Regions from separate parts of the Stenotrophomonas sp. P5_A9 genome, predicted to be linked through region 2. Evidence: riboswitches for the same ligand, from Rfam matches in the RefSeq annotation. Region 2 holds a riboswitch; the other holds the start of a gene.
What was found. A riboswitch is a leader RNA that binds a small molecule or an ion and turns the genes downstream of it on or off. The one in region 2 is predicted to bind glycine.

Region 1: it holds a riboswitch for glycine, as region 2 does, so the genes downstream of both, AC1DR7_RS05825 (trimeric intracellular cation channel family protein) here and gcvP (aminomethyl-transferring glycine dehydrogenase) in region 2, are expected to answer to the same signal.

What each region holds. Positions count from the first base shown of each region.
Region 1 covers NZ_JBFULC010000013.1:9,473-16,193, forward strand. Annotated here, with positions in the region: gene AC1DR7_RS05815 (MdtB/MuxB family multidrug efflux RND transporter permease subunit) at 1-2,579, opposite strand, end outside; gene AC1DR7_RS05820 (MdtA/MuxA family multidrug efflux RND transporter periplasmic adaptor subunit) at 2,576-3,736, opposite strand; gene AC1DR7_RS05825 (trimeric intracellular cation channel family protein) at 4,021-4,638, opposite strand; glycine riboswitch at 4,729-4,820, opposite strand; glycine riboswitch at 4,829-4,922, opposite strand; gene AC1DR7_RS05830 (GIY-YIG nuclease family protein) at 4,967-5,236, shown strand; gene AC1DR7_RS05835 (ribonuclease E inhibitor RraB) at 5,337-5,681, shown strand; gene AC1DR7_RS05840 (nuclear transport factor 2 family protein) at 5,750-6,187, shown strand; gene AC1DR7_RS05845 (NAD(P)/FAD-dependent oxidoreductase) at 6,244-6,721, opposite strand, start outside.
Region 2 covers NZ_JBFULC010000041.1:19,706-26,426, forward strand. Annotated here, with positions in the region: gene AC1DR7_RS13665 (M2 family metallopeptidase) at 1-886, shown strand, start outside; gene AC1DR7_RS13670 (hypothetical protein) at 1,095-1,487, opposite strand; gene AC1DR7_RS13675 (multidrug effflux MFS transporter) at 1,712-2,935, opposite strand; glycine riboswitch at 3,215-3,317, shown strand; gene gcvP (aminomethyl-transferring glycine dehydrogenase) at 3,416-6,286, shown strand; gene AC1DR7_RS13685 (amino acid permease) at 6,553-6,721, opposite strand, start outside.

The sequences.
Region 1 (6,721 bases), on a different contig from region 2:
GTGCTCGACAGCGACGCGCGGAACGCATCGGCCGCCCCCTGCAGGCGCAACTCCACGCCCGCCGGCAGGCCGATCGCCGCGCGTGCGTCTTCGATCGCCTCCACCGCCTCACCCAGCGAGGCACCGCGCGCCAGGTTGAACGAGAACGTTACCGCCGGGAACTGGCCCACGTGGTTGACCAGCAGGTGCGCCGGACGCTGTTCGATCCGTGCGATGCCGCTCAACGGTACCTGCTTGCCATCGGCGCCGGCCACATGCAGGCGCGCGATCGCATCCGGCCCGAACGCCACAGCCGGGCGCGCTTCCAGCACCACCCGGTACTGGTTGGCCTGGGTGAAAATGGTGGAAATCTGGCGCTGGCCGAACGCGTCGTACAGTGCATCGGCTACCGCATCCACGCTGATGCCCAGCCGCGCGGCCGCTGCCCGGTCGATCAGCACATGCGCCTGCAGGCCCTGATCCTGAAGGTCGCTGGCCACATCGGCCAAGGCGGCCGATTGTTGAAGGTGCGCCAGCAGCGTCGATGTCCACTGCGCGAGCTGGTCGCTGTCCGGGCTGGTCAGGGTGAACTGGTACTGGGTGCGGCTGATCCGGTCCTCGATGCCCAGTTCCTGCACCGGCTGCAGGTACAGCCGGATGCCCGGCACGCGCGCCACGCGCTGCTGCAGCCGCGCGATGATCGCCTGCGCGTCGCTGCTGCGCTGTGCGTGCGGCTTCAGTTCGATCAGCAGCCGCCCGCTGTTGAGCGTGGCGTTGTTGCCATCCACGCCGATGAAGGACGACAGGCTGGCCACGTCTTCATCGCCCAGCAATGCATCGGCCAGCGCCTGCTGGCGCTGCGCCATGGCCTGGAACGAGATCGACTGCGGCGCTTCGCTGATGCCCTGGATCAGCCCGGCATCCTGCACCGGGAAGAAGCCCTTGGGCACCCACACATACAGCGCGGCGGTAAGCAGCAGCGTGGCCACCGTGGCGCCCAGCATCAGCGGCTGGTGCTGCAGCACCCACTGCAGCTGGCGGTCGTAAAGAGCCACCACGCGGTCGAACGGGTCGCCCTGCTGCGACGACTCCCGGCCGTCCGCATCGCGACGCGTGGCATGCCCGGCCTTGAGCAGGCGCGCGCACATCATCGGGGTCAGGGTCAGCGACACCAGCAGCGAAATGCCGATCGCCACCGCCAGGGTGATCGCAAACTCGTGGAACAGCTTGCCGACCACATCGGCCATGAACAGCAGCGGGATCAGGACCGCGATCAGCGATACGGTCAGCGAGATGAGGGTGAAGCCGATCTGTTTCGCGCCCTTCAACGCGGCCTGCATCGGGCTGGCGCCGCGCTCGATATGGCGGGCGATGTTCTCCAGCATCACGATCGCATCGTCGACCACGAAACCGGTGGCGATGGTCAGCGCCATCAGCGTCAGGTTGTTGAGCGAGAACCCGGCCAGCAGCATCACCCCAAAGGTGCCCACCAGCGACAGCGGCACCGCGATGCTGGGAATGATCGTGGCCGGCAGGTTGCGCAGGAACACGAAGGTGACCATCACCACCAGCGCGATGGCGATCAGCAGCTCGTGCTGCACGCCACGGATGGAGGCGCGGATCGACTCGGTGCGGTCGCTCAGCACCGCCACGTCCACGCCCTTGGGCAGCGAGGCCTGCAGCTGCGGCAACAGCGCACGCACCTGGTCCACCACCGCGATCACGTTGGCCCCGGGCTGGCGCTGGATGTTGATCAGCACTGCCGGCGTGGTGCCCGACCACGCGGCCAGCTGCCGGTTCTCGGCGCCATCTTCGATGCTGGCCACATCGCCCAGCCGCAGCGGCGCACCGTCCTTGTAGGCGAGAATCAACGCCTGGTACTCGCTTACCGAGCGCATCTGGTCGTTGGCATCGAGCATGATCGCGCGCGTGGGGCCGTCGAAGCTGCCCTTGGGCAGGTTGACGTTGGCCGCGCCCACCGCCGTGCGGATGCTGGCCATGCTCAGCCCGTTGGCGGCCAGCGCCGAGGGATTCACCTGGATCCGCACCGCCGGGCGCTGGCCGCCGGCCAGGCTGACCAGGCCCACGCCCGGCAACTGCGACAGCCGCTGGGCCATGCGCGTATCCACCAGGTCATGCACCTGCGGCAGCGACAGCCCCTGCGAGGTCACCGCCAGCGTCAGGATCGGGGTATCGGCCGGGTTGACCTTGCGGTACACCGGCGGCACCGGCAGGTCGTCGGGCAGGAAGCTGTCGGCGGCATTGATGGCCGCCTGCACTTCCTGCTCGGCCACGCCGAGGGCGACCTGCAGCGAGAACTGCAGGGTGATCACCGATGCGCCACCGGAGCTGGTCGAAGACATCTGCTTCAGCCCGGGAATCTGCCCGAGCTGGCGCTCCAGCGGTGCGGTCACCGCGCTGGTGGTCACCCCCGGGCTGGCGCCGGGATACAGCGTGGTGACCTGGATGATCGGATAGTCCACCTGCGGCAGCGCCGCCACCGGCAACAGCCGGTACGCCATCACCCCGGACAGCAGCAGCGCCACCATCAGCAGCGTGGTGGCTACCGGGCGCTCGATGAAGACACGCGACAGGTTCATGCCTCGGTCCGCGGCGGATCCTGGCTGACCACCTCTACCTTGGCGCCTTCGCGCAGGCCATCGATGCCCTCCACCACCACCCGCTCGCCGGCCTTGAGCCCTTCGCGCACCGACACGCGCTCACCCTCGGCCGGGCCCAGCACCACGTTGCGCAGGTGCGAGGTGTTGTCCGCGGCGATCACGTACACGTAGTTGCCCTTGCTGCCGAACTGCACCGCCGCATTGGGGATCACCAGCGCATCGGCACTGCTCACCTGCAGGCGGATGTTGACGAACTGGTTGGGAAACAGTGCCTCGTCGGCGTTGGCGAACTGCGCGCGCAGCTTCAGCGTGCCGGTGGCGGTATCGATGCGGTTGTCCAGACTGGACAGCACGCCCCCGCCCAACGACTGGCGCTCTTCGCGATCCCACGCTTCCACGCGCAGTTCCGGCGCGGCGCGCACGGCGGCCACCACGGCCGGCAGGTCCGGCTCGGGCACGGTGAACAGCACGCTGATCGGCGTGGTCTGGGTGATGGTGGCCAGCGGTTCGGTATCGCTGCTGCGCACCAGGTTGCCGACGTCCACGTTGCGCAGGCCCATGCGGCCCGCAACCGGTGCGGTGATGCGGGTGTACTGCAACTGCAGGCGCGCTTCATCGACCGCGGCCTGGTCGGTCTGGCGACGACCCTGCAGCTGGCGCACCTTGCTCTGCTGGTCGCTCAGGTCCTGCGCGGAGACGAAGTGCCTGCGCTGCAGTTCTTCATAGCGTTTGAGCTGGGCCTGGGCGTTGTCCAGCTCGGCCAGGTTCTGCTGCTGGGTGCCCAGCGCACGCGACAGCGCCACCTGGTAGGCGCGCGGATCGATCTCGGCGATCAGGGCGCCGGCCTTGACGTGCTCGCCCTCGCGGAACGACAGCCGCAGCAGTTCGCCATCCACGCGGCTGCGCAGGCTCACCGTGTGCAACGGGGTGACGGTGCCCAGCGCCTTCAGGCGTACCACCAGGTCCTCGCGTACGACGGTGGCCACGCGGACGGGCGTGGCGGCAGCGGCAGGCGCCGCGTCGGCGGCCGGTGCCGGCGCGAGCACGCGCCAGGCGATGGCGGCGGCGGCCAGCACGGCCACGACCAACAGCGGTTTGAACAGACGACGGGAACGCGAGGGCAGCGGGGCAGACATGGGGCATCCTGCGCGTGCGCCATACGGCGAACGCGTCCATGGTTTACCGGCCCGTGGGGGCAGGCGGGGCGAAGTGGGGTTGTCTGGCGGGGCCGCTGGTCGAATGCCGCAGCGTGGCTGGATGCCGACCCGGGAGGGTCGGGGGCGTCATGTTACCGCGTGCGGCAGTCTGCGCTCACATGCCCTTGGTCATGGGATGCAATGAACGCTGCGGTACCGACCGTTGGCCGGTACAAGGTCGCCCGGCCAACGGCCGGGCGCTACAGGTGCATTGAACGTTCCGTTCAATGCACCTCGTCGCGGTAGACGAACTTGGGCATTTCCCAGTTGAAGTGGATCGCCAGCAGGCGCAGCAGGAAGCCACCGCCCAGGCACCACAGCGTGGCCGCATTGAGCGACACGCCCAGTTCCAGCAGGCCCAAGTAGGCCGCGCCGGTGAACAGCGTGATCACCGCATACAGTTCCTTCTGGAAGATCAGCGGCACCTCGTTGCACAGTACATCGCGCAGCACGCCGCCGAAGGCGCCGGTCAGCATCCCGGAGATCAGCACGATCGGTGCGGCGTGGCCGGCCTCGCGCGCCACCGCGCAGCCGATCAGGGTGAAACAGATCAGCCCGAGTCCGTCCAGCACCAGGAAGGTGCGGCGGAAGTGGTGCATCCAGCGCGCCACCCAGGTGGCGATCAAGGCCGCGCAGATGGTGAAGCCCAGGTACTCCGGGTGTTTCACCCAGCCCAGCGGGTAGTGGCCCAGCACGATGTCGCGCAGCGAGCCGCCGCCGAGCGCGGTGACGCAGGCGATGATCACCACGCCGAACAGGTCCATGCGCCGCCGCCCGGCCGACAGTGCGCCGGTCATGGCTTCGGCGGAAATGGCGATGAGGTAAATCAGGGAGAGCAGCATGGCGGGAACTCCGGGCAACGGCAGGCGAGGACGGAACCACGCACACCACACGCCAGCGCAGGGCACTGTCGTGGGATGGGATTCCGTTGCCGCTCCCGCTGTCCTTTTGCCTGAGAGTTCAGTGGCCAAGGCCACGTGCCCCTTCGGCGGGTCATTGAAGACCTCTCTCCAGATCGGCGTGTCGGATGCATGGTTGGTGGCTGTGCAGCCACCGGCCTGAGCGATTATGGGAGCCTGCGCCTTCGGCGGGCGCCAGCGCGGCGCCTCTCTCCTGCATCCGGGCCGGATTCTAGCAGCCAGCGACCCCGCGCCGGTGGATAATCCCGGTATGCCCGCTGAACCCGCCCCCTGGTACGTCTACCTGCTGGAATGCCGCAACGGCAGCTACTACGCCGGCATCAGCAACGACGTGGCGGCCCGCTTCCAGGCCCATGTGGACGGCAAGGGGGCCAAATACACCCGCGCCAATCCGCCGGTGAAGCTGCTGGCGATGCGCGCCTACCCGGACCGCGCCACCGCCTCCAAGGCCGAATGGCAGCTCAAGCGCCAGCCGCGGGCGCGCAAGCTGGCGTGGCTGCAGGCGGTGGAATCGGCGTAGCGCCGGACGCTGCGGGCCGCGCGTCGCTTGTTCGCGTGTTCGCCGCCGACATACCATCGTGCATCTGCCGGTGATCGGCCTGCTGAACCCCTGGAGTGCCATGTCCCGCGACCTGATCCTGTACCCGGAAGACGAAAACGGCGATGTGCTGTGGAACATGCTGCAGGACGGTGATGACCTGTCGATTCCCCGCGAGGTGGATTTCGCGCTGATCTTCCCCACCGAAGACGTGGCCATTGCCTTTGCCGTGCACCTGCTCAAGAACGAACAGAAGGTGTCCTTCGCCCGCTACGAAGGCAACGACGAGTTCCCCTGGCAGATCCTGGTGCACCCGCTGATGGTGCCGACCCACCACAACATCGCCGGCTTCGAAGGCCTGCTGGGTACCGAAGCCATTCCCTACAGCGGACGGCTGGATGGGTGGGGGTGCGTTTCGCAGGGCTGACGCCCTTCAGCACGCCACGTACTGCACGCGACCCCGCCCTTCATTCGCGCACCTGCCGGAGAGCACCGATGTCCGCCCTGTTCCTGATCCTTGCCGCCGCCGCAACCGCCCCGCCCGCCGCAATCGTTCCGGATCCGGCCACGCTGGCGGCCATCGAGGCGACCTGTTTCGATTACGTGGACGGCCAGCTCGAAGCCGATCCACAGCGCGTCGCACGTTCGCTGCACCCGGACCTAGCCAAGCGCGCCATCCTGGGGGATACCCCGGACGAGCGGCTCGGGCTGCGGCGGATGTCCAAGGAAGAGCTGGTCGGGCTGACCCGGCAGGGCGCTCTGAAAACGCCGAAGGAGCAGTGGAACCGCAGCTGCCGGGTGCTGGACGTGACCGGCAACGCCGCCTCGGTGCGGCTGGAAACGCCATGGTTCGTGGACTATTTCCACATGGGCCGTTTCGGCGCGCGTTGGGTCATCGTCAATGCGCTGTGGTACAGCAAGCCGAAGCAATGAGCCCGTCCAGTGTCACCGAACAACCTCGCACATTCCGGGCAAGCGTTACATCCTGATCATCGCGATGACGTCTCATCCGGATCGGGCGCAGACGGGATGGCCTTCCTCCGCCGATCCTCACGGTCATCCCCGAAAATGATCCGCGCGCTGCGCTGGTAGCTCCAGTATGCCACCGCCCAGTTAAGCAGCACCACGATGCGGTTGCGGAAGCCGATCAGGAAGAACACGTGCGCGGCCAGCCAGAACCACCAGGCCAGCACGCCGGACAACTGCAGCCTGCCCAGGTGCACGATCGCGGCCATGCGCCCGATCGTGGCCAGGTTGCCGAAGTCCTGGTACTTGAACGGCCCGGGCGCGGGCTTGTTCTCCAACCGTGCGCGGATGATCGCCGCCACATGCTTGCCCATCTGCTTGGCCGCAGGCGCCACGCCGGGCACCGGCCGGCCGTCGGCCTGGCTGAGCGCGGCCAGGTCGCCGGCGACGAAGATTTCCGGATGGCCGTCCAGGGTGAGGTCTGGCTGCACCGGCACGCGG
Region 2 (6,721 bases):
CAAGACCCAGTTCATCAAGCCGCTGGACCGCGACGTGGTCTGCCACGCCAGCGCGTGGGACATGAACATGGAGGGCGATGTGCGCACCAAGATGTGCATCAAGCCCAACGAAGAGAACTTCACCACGATCTACCACGAGCTGGGCCACATCTATTACGACCTGGCCTACAACCCGCTGCCGCCGTTGTTCCAGGGCGGTGCCAACGATGGCTTCCACGAGGCGATCGGCGACACCATCGTGCTGGCGATGACGCCGCAGTACCTCAACTCGATCGGCCTGGTCGACACCCCGCAGGAAAGCCGCGAGGCGACCATCAACGCGCAGATGCGCATGGCCCTGAGCGGCGTGTCGTTCCTGCCGTTCGGCCTGATGATCGACCGCTGGCGCTGGGGGGTGTTCGATGGCTCGATCACGCCGGACCATTACAACCAGGCGTGGTGGGACCTGAAGGCCAAGTACCAGGGCGTAGCGCCGGCCAGCGCACGTGGTGAGGAGTTCTTCGACGCCGGTGCCAAGTACCATGTCCCGGGCAACACCCCGTATACCCGTTACTTCCTGGCACGCATCCTGCAGTTCCAGTTCTACAAGGGCCTGTGCGATGCCTCCGGCTACAAGGGCCCGCTGCACCAGTGCAGCTTCTACGGCAACAAGGAAGCCGGGCAGAAGTTCTGGGCGATGCTGAGCAAGGGTGCCAGCCAGCCGTGGCAGGCCACGCTGCGCGAGATCACCGGCGGCGACAAGCTCGATGCCGGCCCGATGATCGAGTACTTCACCCCGGTCAACGAGTGGCTCAAGCAGCAGAATCAGGGCCAGATGTGTGGCTGGCAGGCCCCGGGCGCCACCGCGGCGGCCACGCCGGCAACGGCAGCCCCTGTGGCACGCTGACCGTCCGCGCACGTCGATGAACGAAAAAGCCGGCCCATGGGCCGGCTTTTTTTGTGGTCGGTAGTGCCGAGCCAGGCTCGGCAAACGCGCAGCGCGCGTCGGGTGCTATCGGCGTCGGTGCGAAAGGCAGCCACGCATGGCGTGGCTCTACCCGGATGAACGGTTGCATTGTGGGAATGACGAGGCCGCGGGGATCCGAACGCCGCGCTCAGGAATGCGCAGGACGCTTCAGGCTGGCGGCAAGTTCCACCTTGAACTGCTCGAAATCCTTGCCGTCGGCCGTTGCTTCGGCATGCGCGGCATCCTTCAGGGCGTCCGAGTAGACCAGGCGTACCGGCGTGCCCTGACGCTCGTGCAGTTCGGCGGCCTGCATGATCAGCGCCAGCACGCGCGCCGCGCTCGGGGTCTGGCCGGCGATGCGGCCATCCATGCCCAGTACCCACTCGCCGTCGCGGCGGACGATGCCGGCCAGCAGCGTGCGCTGCTGGTCACGCAGCTCGGCATGCGGCTCCACCGGCGGGGTGGCGGCCTGCTCGCGGTTGGCAGCCTGGGTTTCGCGGCGCCGGCGGATGTCGCGGCGCAGTTTGGAGGTGGTCGACATCTGGAACGTCCGGACTGCATCAAAGCGCAAAGGATACCGCACGGGCCCGGCCGGGCCCGTTGAGGGCCGCCGCCCGGCTCGGTCCCGCACCTTGCCGTGGCGCCGATAGCCCATGACGGTGATGGCCTGCCGATCGATGCCGCAGCCCTGACCAGGTGCCGCCGGATCGCCAGCACCACGCCGGCCACGCCCGCGTCGCCCGCCATCGTAGCGTGCGCGTGCGCTTATTCGATCGGCGTCAGCACGTCACGGCGGCGCTCGCAGTGCCGCTCCCAGTACCAGAAGCTGCCACCGATGGCGAAGAAGCCCGCGTAGCCCAAGGCCAGGTGCAGCGGGCTGCTGCTGAGCATCGGCGAAACCACGCCGGCCACCACGGTGTTGATCATCAGCTGGATGAACATCTGCATCGAGGAGGCCAGGCCGCGCTGATGCGGGTACATGTCCAGCACGGCGAGCGCCAGGATCGGGAAGATCAAGGCCATGCCGACGCCGCCCAGGAAAATCGGCATCACCGCCCACGGCAGCGCGATCTGCGGTACCGATACCACGTAGCCGACGTTCAGCAGCGCCGAGACGGCGCACAACGCAAACCCGATCGCGATCTGCCGCTGCGCCACGATCCGCCCGGCCATGCGGCCGGACAGGAACGAGCCCACGGTCATGCCGCCGATGGTGGGGATGAACAACCAGGCAAAGCCGCCCTCGCCCAGCTTGAGGTGTTGCATCACAAACACCGGTGCCGAGGCGATGTACAGGAAGATGCCGGAGAAATTGAACGCGCCTGCCGCGGCCAGGCGCAGCAGGCGCGGGTTGGAGCCCATCCGCACATAGCTGCGCAGCAGTTCGCGCATCGACAGCGGCGTGCGCGCTTGGACCGGGTGGGTTTCCGGCAGCCATTTGCCGGTGGCCAGCAGCAGCACCACGCCGAACAGCACCAGGAACCAGAAGATCAGCGGCCAGTCGCCGCCGCCGAGCAGGATCCAGCCGCCGATGATCGGCGCGATGGCCGGGGCGACGCCGAAGATCATCGACACCTGGCTCATCAGACGCTGCGCGTCGGCACCGTGGTACAGATCGCGGATCACTGCGCGGCCGACGATCACCCCGACCCCGGCGGTGACGCCCTGCAGCGCACGGAACACCAGCAGCGTGGTCATGTCGCGCGACAGCGCGCAGCCGATCGAGGCGCCGATGAACAGCACCAGCCCGCCGATGATCACCCGCTTGCGTCCGAACGCATCGGACAACGGGCCGTGCGCCAGGCTCATCAGGCCGTAGAACAGCAGGTACACGCTGATGGTCTGCTGCACGGCCACCTGGTCGACCTGCATGCGGTCGCCGAGCAGCAGGAAGGCCGGGAAAATGGTATCGATCGAGAACGGACCGAACATCGCCAGGCCTGCGAGCAGCAGGGCAAGGCGGCGGGTCGAGGGTGAGGCGGGCGTCATGCGGTCTTCCGTCTGGGCCGTGCGCACTGCACGGCGGGCGCAAGCCCGGAACGGGCGGCACCAGATGAATACGAGGGTCCGATGATGATAGGCCTTTGTACCGCCGGGCACCATCGCCGGAGGCCCGAGAGGGGCGCCCATACCACCCCGTATTCATGTGCCATGGGGACGCAGCAGAGAAAGCCGCTGGGCTATAATTGGCGGGCACCATGGTGGGAGAAGCGGACACCCGCTGCCGAAGGCGCAACGCCCGTAATCGCTCAGGCCCGATACCACCCGTACCAAAACTCTGGAGAGACCGGCCCATTGCCGGCGCCGAAGGGGCACGAAGCACGCAGATGCGCGCTTTTAAACTCTCAGGCAAAAGGACAGAGGGGCACCCAGGAAGACCGCAAGGTCCGGTGGATCGCTGTCGCCCGCGACACGCCCTGGCCCCGGCTGCCTTCCGAACGTGCGTGCCCACTCTTCGAGATGCCAGCCATGTCCCAGAACACTCCTTCCCTGCGCGAGCTTGAACACAGCCACGCGTTCGTCGAACGCCACATCGGCCCCAACGACGCTGAAATCGCGCAGATGCTCGACGTGGTCGGCCACGCCTCGCTGGACGCGCTGACCGATGCGATCGTCCCGGCCGGAATCAAGTCGCCGGCCCCGCTGGACCTGCCCGAGTCGCTGACCGAAGTGCAGGCACTGGCCAAGATCCGCGCCATCGCCGACAAGAACCAGGTGTTCCGCACCTTCATCGGCCAGGGCTACTACGGCACGCTGACCCCGAACGTCATCCTGCGCAACGTGCTGGAAAACCCGGCGTGGTACACCGCCTACACCCCGTACCAGGCCGAGATTTCGCAGGGCCGCATGGAAGCGCTAATCAACTTCCAGACCCTGTGCGCCGACCTGACCGGCATGGAGATCGCCAACGCCTCGCTGCTGGATGAAGCCACCGCCGCCGCTGAAGCGATGACCCTGGCCAAGCGTTCGGCCAAGTCCAAGTCCGACACCTTCTTCGTGCACGACGCCGTGCACCCGCAGACGCTGGAACTGCTGCGCACCCGCGCCGAGCCGATGGGCATCGTGCTGCGCGTGGGCACCCCGGCCGAGGCGATGGAGGCCGAAGCCTATGGGGTGCTGCTGCAGTACCCGGACACCTTCGGCCATATCGGCGACTACAAGGCGCTGGCCGATGCCGTGCACGCCCGTGGCGGCCTGGTCGCGGTGGCGACCGACCTGCTCGCGCTGACCCTGATCGCCGCCCCCGGCGAATGGGGCGCGGACATCGTGGTCGGCAACTCGCAGCGTTTCGGCGTGCCGTTTGGTTTCGGTGGCCCGCATGCCGCCTTCATGGCCTGCCGCGACGCCTACAAGCGCTCGATGCCGGGCCGCCTGATCGGCGTCTCGGTGGACGCGCAGGGCAATGCCGCCTACCGCCTGACCCTGCAGACGCGCGAGCAGCATATCCGCCGTGAGAAGGCCACTTCCAACATCTGCACCGCGCAGGTGCTGCTGGCGGTGATGGCCTCGATGTATGCCGTGTACCACGGCCCGGAAGGTCTGACCCGCATCGCCCGCCGCACCCATCGCCTGGCCGCGATCCTGGCCAGCGCACTGCGCGCTGCCGGCGTCAATGTGGGCGAGCATTTCTTCGACACCCTGCACGTCAAGGACGTCGACGCCAAGGCGATCCACGCCAAGGCCGCGGCCGCACGCATCAACCTGCGTGCGATCGACAGCGATGCGGTCGGCATCAGCCTGGATGAAACCGCGACCCGCGCCGACATCGTCGCGCTCGGCCAGCTGTTCGGTGCCACGGTCGATGTGGACGCGCTGGACGCGGCCACCGCCGATGCGTTGCCGGCCGGCCTGGTGCGCACCAGCGACTTCCTGACCCACCCGGTGTTCAACACCCACCACAGCGAACACGAACTGCTGCGTTACCTGCGTTCGCTGGCGGACAAGGACCTGGCGATGGATCGCACCATGATCCCGCTGGGCAGCTGCACCATGAAGCTCAACGCCACCGCCGAGATGATCCCGGTGACCTGGCCGGAGTTCGCCAACATCCATCCGCTGGCCCCGGCCGACCAGGCCACCGGTTACAAGGAACTGATCGACGGACTGGAAGCGATGCTGGTGGAATGCACCGGCTACGACGCGGTCAGCCTGCAGCCGAACTCCGGCGCGCAGGGCGAGTACGCCGGCCTGCTGGCGATCCGCGCCTACCACCGCTCGCGCGGTGAGGGCCATCGCGACGTCTGCCTGATCCCGGATTCGGCGCACGGCACCAACCCGGCCTCGGCACAGATGTGCGGCATGAAGGTCGTGGTGACCAAGACCGATGCCAACGGCAACGTCGATCTGGACGACATCCGCGTCAACGCGGAGAAGTACAGCGACCGCCTGGCCGCGCTGATGATCACCTACCCGTCCACGCACGGCGTGTTCGAGGAAGAGGTGGTGGAGATCTGCGAAATCGTGCACAAGCACGGCGGCCAGGTGTACACCGACGGCGCCAACATGAACGCCCTGGTCGGCGTGGCCAAGCCCGGCAAGTGGGGCTCGGACGTGTCGCACCTGAACCTGCACAAGACCTTCTGCATCCCGCACGGCGGCGGCGGCCCGGGCGTGGGCCCGTGTGCGGTCAAGTCGCACCTGGCGCCGTTCCTGCCCAAGGTGCTGGGCGGCGAAGGCGATGTCGGCATGGTCAGCGCGGCCAGCTTCGGCAGCGCCTCGATCCTGCCGATCAGCTGGATGTACATCACCCTGATGGGCACCGCCGGCCTGCGCAAGGCCACCCAGGTCGCGCTGCTCAACGCCAACTACATCGCCAAGCGCCTGGCCCCGCACTTCAAGACCCTGTACACCGGCCGCAATGGCCTGGTGGCACATGAGTGCATCCTGGACGTGCGTCCGCTGGAGAAGACCTCCGGCATCGGCGCTGAGGACGTGGCCAAGCGCCTCATCGACTTCGGCTTCCACGCCCCGACGCTGAGCTTCCCGGTCGCCGGCACGCTGATGGTGGAACCGACCGAGAGCGAATCGCTGCACGAGCTGGACCGCTTCATCAACGCGATGATCCAGATCCGCGAGGAAATCGCCGCCATCGAAGACGGCCGCCTGGACCGCGAGGACAACCCGCTCAAGCACGCCCCGCACACCGCCACGGCGGTCTCGGCCAGCGAGTGGTCGCACGCCTACCCGCGCGAACTGGCGGCCTTCCCGCTGGCCAGCCTGCGCCAGCAGAAGTACTGGCCGCCGGTGGCGCGCGTGGACAACGTGTACGGCGACAAGAACGTGATGTGCGCCTGCATCCCGGTGGATGCGTACAAGGAAGACGAGGGCGTGGAGGTATAAGCCTCCCTGCCCGGATGCAACGAAGAACGGCCCGCGCAAGCGGGCCGTTTTTGTTGGCGGTTGCTGGCCGTGAGCCGGCTCCCCCAAGACGCGTGATGCCTCCCGGTAGTGCCGGCCGCTGGCCGGCTCCCATTCACCCCGGTAGTGCCGGCCGCTGGCCGGCTCTGCACCATGCCGATCGGCATCCGTGGGAGCCGGCCAGCGGCCGGCACTACCGGTCAATCGGTCAATCGGTCAATCGGTCAACCGGTCAACCGGTCAATCGATCAATCGGCCTGACGGCTGGCGCGCACGCGCCGCGCCACTTCGCTGCTGATCGCGATCACCGCGGTCAGCGCGGCCATCGACAGGAACTGCAGGCGGGTGTGCGATTCGGACAGCAGCAGGCCGAAGATCAGCGCCAGCACGCCCAGGCCGATCACGGTCAGATAGGGG